DNA from 3 places in the Ralstonia chuxiongensis genome. Region 1 is predicted to be linked to each of the others. Evidence: predicted binding sites of a transcription regulator. Region 1 holds the regulator's gene; each other region holds the start of a gene.
What was found. The regulator FNR, encoded in region 1, switches genes on or off when oxygen is low (the NO sensors DNR and NnrR bind a similar motif). The targets are predictions, from matches to a motif close to TTGATNNNNATCAA.
Positions count from the first base shown of each region.

Region 2: NKG59_RS23180 (OmpW/AlkL family protein) is a predicted target of FNR. The motif match lies at 1,625-1,638, and genes of this name have one in related genera.
Region 3: NKG59_RS00570 (universal stress protein) is a predicted target of FNR. The motif match lies at 2,010-2,023, and genes of this name have one in related genera.

Region 1 is NZ_JAMYWC010000003.1:675,692-678,965, forward strand. It holds gene ccoG (cytochrome c oxidase accessory protein CcoG) at 1-436, shown strand, start outside; gene NKG59_RS12455 (FixH family protein) at 463-690, shown strand; gene NKG59_RS12460 (hypothetical protein) at 687-941, shown strand; gene fnr (fumarate/nitrate reduction transcriptional regulator Fnr) at 963-1,691, opposite strand; gene NKG59_RS12470 (sulfite exporter TauE/SafE family protein) at 1,869-2,612, shown strand; gene scpB (SMC-Scp complex subunit ScpB) at 3,096-3,274, shown strand, end outside.
Region 2 is NZ_JAMYWC010000008.1:75,391-78,664, reverse strand. It holds gene NKG59_RS23190 (glutamate synthase-related protein) at 1-472, opposite strand, end outside; gene NKG59_RS23185 (transposase) at 734-1,459, opposite strand; gene NKG59_RS23180 (OmpW/AlkL family protein) at 1,709-2,383, shown strand; gene NKG59_RS23175 (deoxyguanosinetriphosphate triphosphohydrolase) at 2,603-3,274, opposite strand, start outside.
Region 3 is NZ_JAMYWC010000001.1:136,319-139,592, reverse strand. It holds gene NKG59_RS00580 (BON domain-containing protein) at 1-516, opposite strand, end outside; gene NKG59_RS00575 (universal stress protein) at 550-1,389, opposite strand; gene NKG59_RS00570 (universal stress protein) at 1,430-1,930, opposite strand; gene NKG59_RS00565 (CBS domain-containing protein) at 2,213-2,680, shown strand; gene NKG59_RS00560 (MgtC/SapB family protein) at 2,733-3,274, opposite strand, start outside.

The sequences.
Region 1 (3,274 bases):
ACATCTGATGCGTCCGCGCGTGCTGATCTATACCGGGATCATGCTGGTGCTCTTCACCGGGTTCATCGTGGCATTGGCGATGCGGCAGCCGCTCAAGGTTGACGTGATTCGTGATCGTGGTGCGCTGGCGCGTGAAGTGGACGGCGGCAAGATCGAGAACGTTTATCGCCTGCAACTGATGAACGCGTCCGAGCACCCCATGCGCGTGACCATCACCGCCGAGGGCATGCCGGAACTGGACGTGGAGGGCGGTCGCGGCGAATCGACCACACTGGAACTGCCGCCAGCGGCTAACCGGCTGCTGCCAGTGCGCGTGCGCCGGCCGGCCGACGATGCCGCCCCCGGCTCGCACAAAATCCGTTTCGTCATCCATGCAGACAGCGGTAGCGACAGCCTTGTACTGCGCGAACCGTCGAGCTTCATCGTGCCGCGCTGATGCGGCATCCCCAACAGGAGGCAACGATGCACGCAACGCAATCTTCCGCACAGGCCCGTCCTTGGTGGCGCGAGCCGTGGCCGTGGCTGCTGATGGCAGGGCCGTTCGTCGCCATGGTCGGCTGCGGCGTCACCATTTGGCTGGCGATATCGCATCCCGATGCTGTTATTCATGACAACGTCGTGCGGCGCGGTTTGGTCGTTGAAAAGACGACGGGCGCACCGGCGCATGCCATTCACACGGAGGCCCGATGAAGCGTCGACTGCTGATGTGGATTCTGTGGCCGGCATTTCTGTCGGCGGCCCTGGCTGAGCTGGTGGTCTTCGCGGTGGTAGACCCCGTCGATCTGCGCTTCTTCGGCGAGCAGATCACGGTGTCGGCCCAGGCGGTTTACACCGTGTCCTTCTTTGTGTTCTGGTTGCTGTGCGCATTGTCGAGCGCGTTGACGCTCTATGTGTCGCCGGGCATTGGCAAGCTGGAAGCGCATGAACACCCGCTCGTCTGAGCGGGAGCCATGAAAGGCAGCTTAGGCCGCCTGACCGCTCATGACCTGGCGCAGGCCGGCCAGGTCGATCAGCTTGACGTGGCGTTGGCGGATCTGGATGAGACCCGCTTCGGCAAAGCGCGAGAACAGGCGGCTGACGGTTTCGAGCTTGAGACCCAGATAGCTGCCAAGTTCTTCGCGGCTCATGCGCAGCACAAACTCGGTCGACGAATATCCGCGCTGGGCCGAACGCTTCGAGAGGTTGAGCAAGAATGCTGCGAGACGCTCTTCCGCACGCATGGAGCCCAGTGTGAGCAGCATCAGATGATCCTGCGAAATCTCCTTGCTCATGATGCGCAAGAACTGATGCTGCAGCGAAGGCAGCCGGCGCGAAAGGTGCTGCAACTCGTCGTAGCGCACCACGCAGACTTCGGTATCTTCAAGCGCGGTGGCGTCCGACACGTGGCGCATATCGCCAATGCCATCGAGCCCGACGATTTCACCCGGCAGGTGGAACCCTGTGATCTGATGCCGACCGTCTTCAAGCGTCAGATGGGTTTTGAGTGTGCCGAAACGAATGCCGTAAACCGCCTCCAGCGGCTCACCCAGAGAATAGAGCGATTGCCCCTTCTTAATGCGGATGCGCTCGCCGACCAAATCGTCCATCTTGCGCACGTCATCCGAGTTCATTCCCACCGGCAGGCAGATTTGCCCGAGTACACAGGTGGAACAACGCGAGGCTTGGTCGGTAAGTGCGATTCGAGTGAGCACGGGCGGGGGCGAATTTCGGGAAGGTGAAATGAGTAATTCTTGTTTTACAGCGCCAGCTTATTATAACGGCGACCTTCTTGTCCTCGGACATTTCCGATGCGGCAAAACGCGTCAATTACGCTTGGTTCGCAACAGTAAGACAAAAACCTTGGTCCATATCAAAAGAGCGTCAGAAAGATGAGTGCCGCGGCGCTTGTGAGCGTTTTCCTGATTGCATTGCTCGGCGGTGTGCATTGTCTGGCGATGTGCAGCGGTATCGCACTCGCAGCCGAACGTGGCGCTGTGGCGGTGCGGATCGTGTCCCGTCGCCGGCTTTGGTTTGAACAGGTCGTCATGCATGCCGGCCGGCTGACCACCTATGCGTTGCTGGGCGCAATCATGGGTGCCATGGGCGCGACCGTCTGGCGCCAGCAATGGCTGCCGATTCAACGCGGCTTGTTTGCGTTCGCTAGCGCATTGCTGGTCGCCTACGGGGTTTTGCTGCTTGTTCGGTCCGCAGGGGATGCGTGGCGCAGTGTGTGGCTTGAACGCTTGCTTGGCCGCGTGGCAGGAGGCCTGTCTCGAGGCGCCGCCACGCTGGGCGGTAGGCTGCAGCGTCAGCCACCGTTACTGCGCCGCTATCTCACGGGTATGGCGTGGGGGCTGGTGCCGTGTGGGATGGTCTACGGCGCATTGGCTGTGGCGTTGTTGGCAGGCAACGCCGCTTCCGGGGCCGTGGTCATGCTCGCCTTTGGTGCGGGTACGCTGCCCAACCTGCTGATGATGTCTGGTCTGGCTGGGTGGCTGCGTGGGCTGTCGCGCCAGCGATGGGCGCGGGGCGCGGCCGGCATCGCCATCGCCGGGTTTGGGGTCTGGGGGCTGGCTCACGCAATCTGGTTGCCGGAGATGCTTAACGCACACGGATTCTGTCTGGTGCTGTAGGCGTTCAGGCAGGCAAAAATTGCCAATCGTCCCATGATAGGAGGCTAGGACATCTTCCCGGTTGCGGCGCTGCTGGAAATTGCCCTACAATCAACCGCAATTCGATTCGCCACCCGCGCAAATCAACAATCCTAAGCGCGGCGCCAAGCGATGCCATCCAGCGGTAGAGTCCCCTGGACAGTCGATTCGGGCGGGCTGCCGTTCTTCTTGGTAGTCGTCCGGCGCAGTATCCGTCCCCATGGCGGCGGAAGAAATTGCCCTTGTGGTGCCTGACCGGCACCGGATCAACTCGCTCCTCCGGCCCTACTTTGCGGGCACAGCCACTGCGTTTCGGTGCAGGCTCCAATTGGATGATTGGCCTTCGCGCGCCGGGCCCGGGCGGGCAACAGCATTCAGAAATGCCGCGTGCTTCGCGGTGGGACGACAAACCTCAAGCGTGACGGCGACTGGCCGTGCGCGAGCAATGACGAGCCGCTCAACCCGATGAATACCCAAGAGGCGAAGATCGTCCTCGAAACCGCGCTGATCTGCGCGCAGGACCCGTTGCGAGTCAATGACTTGCGCAAGCTCTTCGACGAAGATGTGTCCGCAGACACCATCCGTGTGCTGCTCGAAGAGCTGCGCCAGGATTGGCTGAATCGAGGTGTCGAACTGGTCGCGCT
Region 2 (3,274 bases), on a different contig from region 1:
TGAAGATCTGGCGGATCACCGGCTCGGTCTTCTGCACCGTCGGCGACATCGGCATGGTCTTGTCGACCGGAACATCGCGCCAGCCCAGCACGACCTGACCTTCCAGACGGACGGTGCGCTCGAGTTCCTGCTCACAGGCCAGGCGCGAAGCGTGTTCCTTCGGCAGGAAGATCATGCCGACGCCGTATTCGCCGGCCGGCGGCAGATTGATGCCCTGCTTCGCCATCTCTTCACGGAAGAACTGATCGGGAATCTGCAGCAGGATGCCCGCGCCGTCGCCCATCAGCGGGTCAGCACCGACCGCGCCCCGGTGATCGAGGTTGTGCAGGATGCGCAAACCCTGTTGGACGATCTCGTGGCTCTTCTTGCCCTTGATGTGAGCGACGAAGCCGACGCCGCAAGCGTCATGTTCATTGGTCGGGTCATACAGACCCTGGGCCGACGGTGCGGCGGGGAAGGAATGTTGTTCCACGGCGATCTTCCGAGGTTGTGGGTACTGCGCGCCGTAGAAGGCCCTCGCGATCGTGCGGATGCGGTGGCAGACAAGCAATGGCGCGCCGCACCATGAATGCGGGGTGAAACGAATATAAAAGAGCAGCCTGTAACAGGCAAAAGTTTTTAAATGGGGTCGGAGTAAATTAATAAATGCACGACAACAGTGCGGGTTTATTAGTGGGGACAGATTAAATTCGGCTGCATTGAAACGGCTGCGCATGACGGCTCCGTTACCTCGCTAGTCGGTGCGCGCGCCGCCCTCCACGGCCACTTCTGCGGGTTGGCGAGGCGGTCGCCCCTTCGGCAATGGCGCAACGCGACGGCCGCCGGCGCGTGCCAGCGTCGCGAGAAACGCCTCGTTTCCGAGTGGCCAGCCGCTATGCACATGCTGGCGAATCTGCGCCAGCTGGTCTGGACCCAAACCTTCATGCCATAACGTTCGATAGCGAGATTGGCGCTCGAAAGGCGTGTTACCAAGGCGCCAATAGCAATAGTGGTCACTCACCCACGGGATGGATTGAATGCCCACATGATGTCGATACGTGCTCCATCGGTCGTCTTCCGGCGTGCTGACGAGACCCGCGCGCACGGCGTTGGATTCCACATACAACAGCATCGGCAGCACCCATTCGGCCGGGTCGAGTACGGTCGAGCGGAAACGCCCTTCCCATAGCGTTCCGCTGCGATCAGCGGCGGCGTTGAAGTATCGCGTATAGCGCCGTCCGACCGCCTGCAGCGTGCGCGAAAGGCTGTCCGCCACCTTGGGCGTACCCACTAGGTGGACGTGATTGGGCATCAACGAGAAACCATGGACGGCAAAGTCGTGCTCGCGCGCAGCCATGCGCAACGTGTCGAGATAGAACGCGTAGTCGTCGTCACCGCGAAAAACGATCTGGCGGTTGTTGCCGCGCTGCAACACGTGCACAGGGACGTCGGTAGGACTGAGGCGAGGCAAGCGGGCCATGGAAAGACAGTGCGGCAAAAAGCGCCATCGTAGCGTGAAGCCGGTGAACCTGTCCCCAATTTTCGGCAGGCAAACGCTTGCATGCCGGCTGTCGTCGAGAGGCAACGGCAGAGTTTGCGTGCCGTCAAATCGGCGGCCGTACGCGCCATCGACGACGGGGTGAACTTGATCCCGAGCAAATCGGCCAAGCGACTTCCCCGCGAGACTTGCTTCCATCACATCACGAGACGACACAAGAGGGAGCGATTCATGGCTTTTCACCGCCTAGCCACCGTAGCTGTAGCCGCTGGAATGCTTGCCGCCGGATTCAGCCAGACCGCCTTTGCGCAGAGTACGGATTTGGCGCCGGCCACCGGCAACTGGATGGTGCGTCTTCGCGCCGTCAACCTGACAGCCGCCAATAAATCCGACGCGGTGCCCGCACTGGCCATTCCGGCTGACGCCATTCAGATCAACAACAAGGTCCTGCCCGAGCTGGACATCTCGTACTTCTTCACGCCACACCTCGCGGCCGAGCTGATCCTGACCTACCCGCAACAACAGGACGTCACGGTCATGCAAAGCGCGCTGGGCGGCCCGACCAAGATCGGCAGCTTCCGCCACTTGCCGCCCATCCTGACGATGCAATACCACTTCACGCCCGAGTCGCGCTTCAAGCCGTACGTGGGCGCGGGCATCAACTACACCCGCATCTCGAATGTGAATCTGCAGGTGCCGGGCGTTGGTTCGCTGGACCTCAGCAAAAACAGCTTTGGCCCTGCACTGCAGGCCGGCTTCGACTATCGCCTGACCGAACGCCTCTACTTCAACGTCGACCTGAAGAAGACTTGGATCAGCGCCGACGTGAAGATGGCCGGCCAGACCATCAGCAAGGTCAAGGTTGACCCGTGGCTCCTGGGCGTCGGCCTGGGCTATCGCTTTTAAGGGAGGGCGATCAGCGAACTGACACTGTCCTGATCGACTTTTACCGACGTGCCGCAGGGGCCGTCGACGGCGGGGGCGCTCGTCGGCGGTGGTTGGCGCGTTCGGCCCGGCATGCGTTGGGGCGGCCGGGCATTTTTTTTGGGCGTTTGATTTTGATCTGGTTTCAGATCGCTTGGGAGCCAGGCGGTCGGATAGCGGCTCGACCGCTACCGCCGTTACTCAAACCGCATCCACGGCAAAGATGCGGCGATGCTCCTTGATGGCGTAACGATCCGTCATGCCAGCGATGTAATGCGCAATCCAGCGCGGCTGCTCTTCGGGGTTGGCTTTTGCCTGATACTGCGGTGGCAGCAGGCGCGGGTCGTCCATGAAGACGCGGAACAGATCGTCGATGATGCGGCGCGCCTTCGCGGCCATGCGCATCACGAGGTAATGCCGATACAGGTTGTCAAACAGGAAGCGCTTGAGCGCGCGCGCCTCTTCACGCATCGGCTCGGAGAACGCGACGAGCGCTGGCGCGGCACGCACATCATCAATACATTGCGGCGCAACGTCAGCAATGCCGGCGCGCGTGGTGCCGATCAGATCGACGATCAGCGCGTTGATGATGCGGCGAATGGTTTCGTTGATCAGGCGCCGGCCGCTGACATTCGGGAACGCGGCCTCGGCTTCGCGCCGGTGGATCGCCCACAGCGGCACGCCTTCGAGTTGCTCCAGCGTAATCAGGCCAGAGCGCAGGCCATCGTCGATATCGTGGTTGTTGTACGCAACCTCATCGGCGAGGTTGGCAAGCTGGGCTTCCAGCGAAGGCTGTTGCCCTTCGAGAAAGCGCCGCCCCAGGTCACCCAGCGTGGCGGCGTTATTGCGCGAACAATGTTTGAGGATGCCCTC
Region 3 (3,274 bases), on a different contig from region 1:
GAGGCGCGAGGCGTCGACCACAGCCAGGCGTTGCAGCGCCTTCGCAATGCGATCACTCAGATCTGCCGGGCCAGCGGCGGGGCGCAATGTCAGCGCATTGGCCACGGACTTCACGCCGTGGACTCTGCGCACCGTGTCCAGAGCAGCACGGCGCTGGAAGTCCTGATCGACTTCACCGCGCAGCGTCACGGCCCCGTTTTCAACAGTGATCTGGACAACGTTCGGCGGGACCGATGCATTCCAATGCAACGCATTGCTGATCGCCTGGGCTATCTCGTCATCCGGGCGCTCCATATCTGGCGGCATCCGTACATCCACATGGATGACAAGCGCGGTCACGCCGGCAACGCGGCGGATCGCCTCCTCCGCGGCATGCTTGTCGGCAAACGTGTCGACGCCGCCGGAGAGCGTGACGACGCCGTCCTTGGCCTGCACCGCAAAGCGGCTGGCGTCCACCGCCGGATCCCATTGCAGCTCCTCTTCGACATCGGCCTTGAGCTGGATATCGTTCTTCATGGTGATCTTCTCAGGTGCAATTGAGGTCGAGGCTCAGTGCGACATCAGCACCGGTACGGTCATCGTCTTGAGCAGGGTGCGTGTCACGCCGCCCAGCACGAGTTCACGCAGGCGGCTGTGCCCATAGGCGCCCATCACGATGAGATCGGCATTGAAGTCGGCCGCTCGCGAGAGCAGCAGCTCGCCCACGGCGGTGTCGGAATCTGCGCAGTCGGCCTCTTCCACAGTGGTGTGGATGCCGCGCGCGTTGAGCGCACGCGCGACCTGACCGACCGTGGTTTCTTCAGCCCAATGCTTGGGCTGCGTGCTCGTGATCTGCAGCACGTGCACCGTTGCGCCCGTCATCATTGGCATGGCATCGTGCAGCGCGCGGGCCGATTCGCGGCCGCCGCTCCAGGCTAGGAGCACACGCTTGGGCAATGCCGTGAAGTTGCCCGCGTACGGCACAACCAGCACCGGGCGGCCCGACTCCAGGATCAGAGTTTCCACAAAGTCGCCGGCGATAAATTCATCCGGGTCGTCATGGTTGCGTTGTCCGACGACCAGAAGATCGGTCTCCCGCGCTTCACGCAGCACCAGTGCCACGGGGTCGCCTTCCACATCGCGCCATTCCGTCTCGACCGGAAGCTTCTCGGTCGCCTGGCGAAAGCGCGCATGCACGGCATCCCGCACGCTGTCGCGCCGGATCCGGTCTTCCTCCAGATAGCGTGCAGCGTTTTCCATCATGTAGAACCAGCTGAGGCTTGGCGCAAAGCTCGCGTAGATGCCGACGAGTTTGGCACCGTGCGCCTGTGCGTACTGGGCCGCAAGGTTGAGGCGGTGCATGGCGCGTTCGCTGCGGTCCAGATGCACCATCAGACTGGCGTAGCTCATGGTCAGATCCCGATGTCGTGTCAGAGGATGCGCTACCCGACTAGGCAATGACGGCATTGCTCAGCGGTTCCGTAGCGGCGTGCGGTGCTTGCGCCTCCACCGCGCGGACGAGCAGCACCGGCAGCGTGCTCCGGCGTACAACGCTCTCGGCCACGCTGCCCAGGAACAAGCGCTGGAAGCCGCGACGCCCGTGCGTGCCCAGCACCAGGGCTTGAGCGCCGACGTTGTGGGCTGCCTGTTCAATGGCAGTGCCGATATCAAAGGTACCGATCGGGTCGTCAACCACGACGCTATGGACGTGCACGCCCGCCTTTTCGGCCTTGTCCCGCGCGTCGGCGACGATTTGATTGCCTTGTTTGACCAAGGCTTCGGTAAAGGCGCCGACATCGATGTAGCCAACGTCGTACATCAGATACGAGTTGTCGATCACGTGCGCGATGACCAGCTCAGAGCCGAGCTTTTGCGCAAGCTGGATGGCCTCGTCCAGCGCGCGATCTGCCGTCGGGCTGCCATCCACCGCTACCAGAATCCTGTCGTACATGATCTGCCTCCATCGAATCCGTCGTCCGCCCCAAACGGGGTTGCTGGATTCAATGTTGGACCACCAAGCGGATCACCCCTTGATTTACATCAGCGTTTGGCTCAGCGCCCCCAGCCACGCCACTTGATCTGCCTCAAGTGCAAGCGTCCAACGCTCAATAGACTCCTTCGCTATCGGCTGCCGCCTTGTGCAGTCATGGAAAGCTCACGGCACCTTGTGCGGGATCAACTTCTGACACCGGCCCGTTCTTATAGTGAAAACGTACGCGCATCGGAGTTCAGCATGAGGGTCGACGAGATTTGCTCCCGCCGCATCGTCCACGTCCAGTCAACGGCGACGCTGCAGCAGGCCGCCCGATTGATGCGGGACGAAAGCGCCCGTGCGCTACTTGTCACGGAACGCACCGGCTGCGGAGCGCGGGTGGTCGGCATCGTGACAGACCGGGACATGGTGGTGCACGGGATAGCCAACCGCGGCGACTGCACCGAGACCGCTGTATCGGAAGTCATGACGCGCGGTCTTCTCACCATTCACGATGACGCCATGATCAGTGAAGCCTTGCGCTCGATGCTGAGCCACGGCCTGCACCGTCTGGCGGTGGTCGATCGTCAGCAACGACTGGTGGGTATGCTTAGCCTGGACGACACCATCCGCGCAATGGGTGGCGAATGGACCTTGCTGGCCGGCATTCTCGGTCGCGACAACGCTAGCGGGTCCCGCCAGCATGCGCCGTCCGATTTGATTCTCTAAGTCTTTTCCTCTGGTGACGGGTCTGATCCGCATGCGCATTGGCCGGAATTGACTAGGCGACAAACCAGAACACCGCCCAGCAGGACAAAAGCATGGTCAGCAGACCTGCGGTGACCCTGCTGGCAAAGGCACGCCCCCCGCTGATGGCCACGACAACCTTCGAGAACGTGTTGGCCGTCAGCGCGAGCATCACCAGCGTGCCTGCCGTAGATATCTGCAGCGTATGACCAGCAACCTGCGTTGCAATGGATGCAGTCGCGGCATGCACATCGGCAAATGAGCCAAACACGGTGACAGCCACCACCGCTGCTGTCCCGAACCATGTGCGCGCGGCGGCGGCGGCAAGCAGCAAGGCAGCCGTCCACAGGGCAAAACCAATTGCGACACGCCAGTTGATGGATGACGCTGAACTCTCCGGCGCCTCCTGAAGTGGCTCGCTGCCACGCCACACCCACAGAGCGGACCATGCCACGGTCGCAATCATGCCGACCGCCAGCGGAGCCCCCAGCACACGCAGAAAGTCGATGTTGATGGCGGCAATCAGCAGCAGCATCTGCACCAGCGTAGCGACGTTGGACAGCAGCGCCGCGGCAA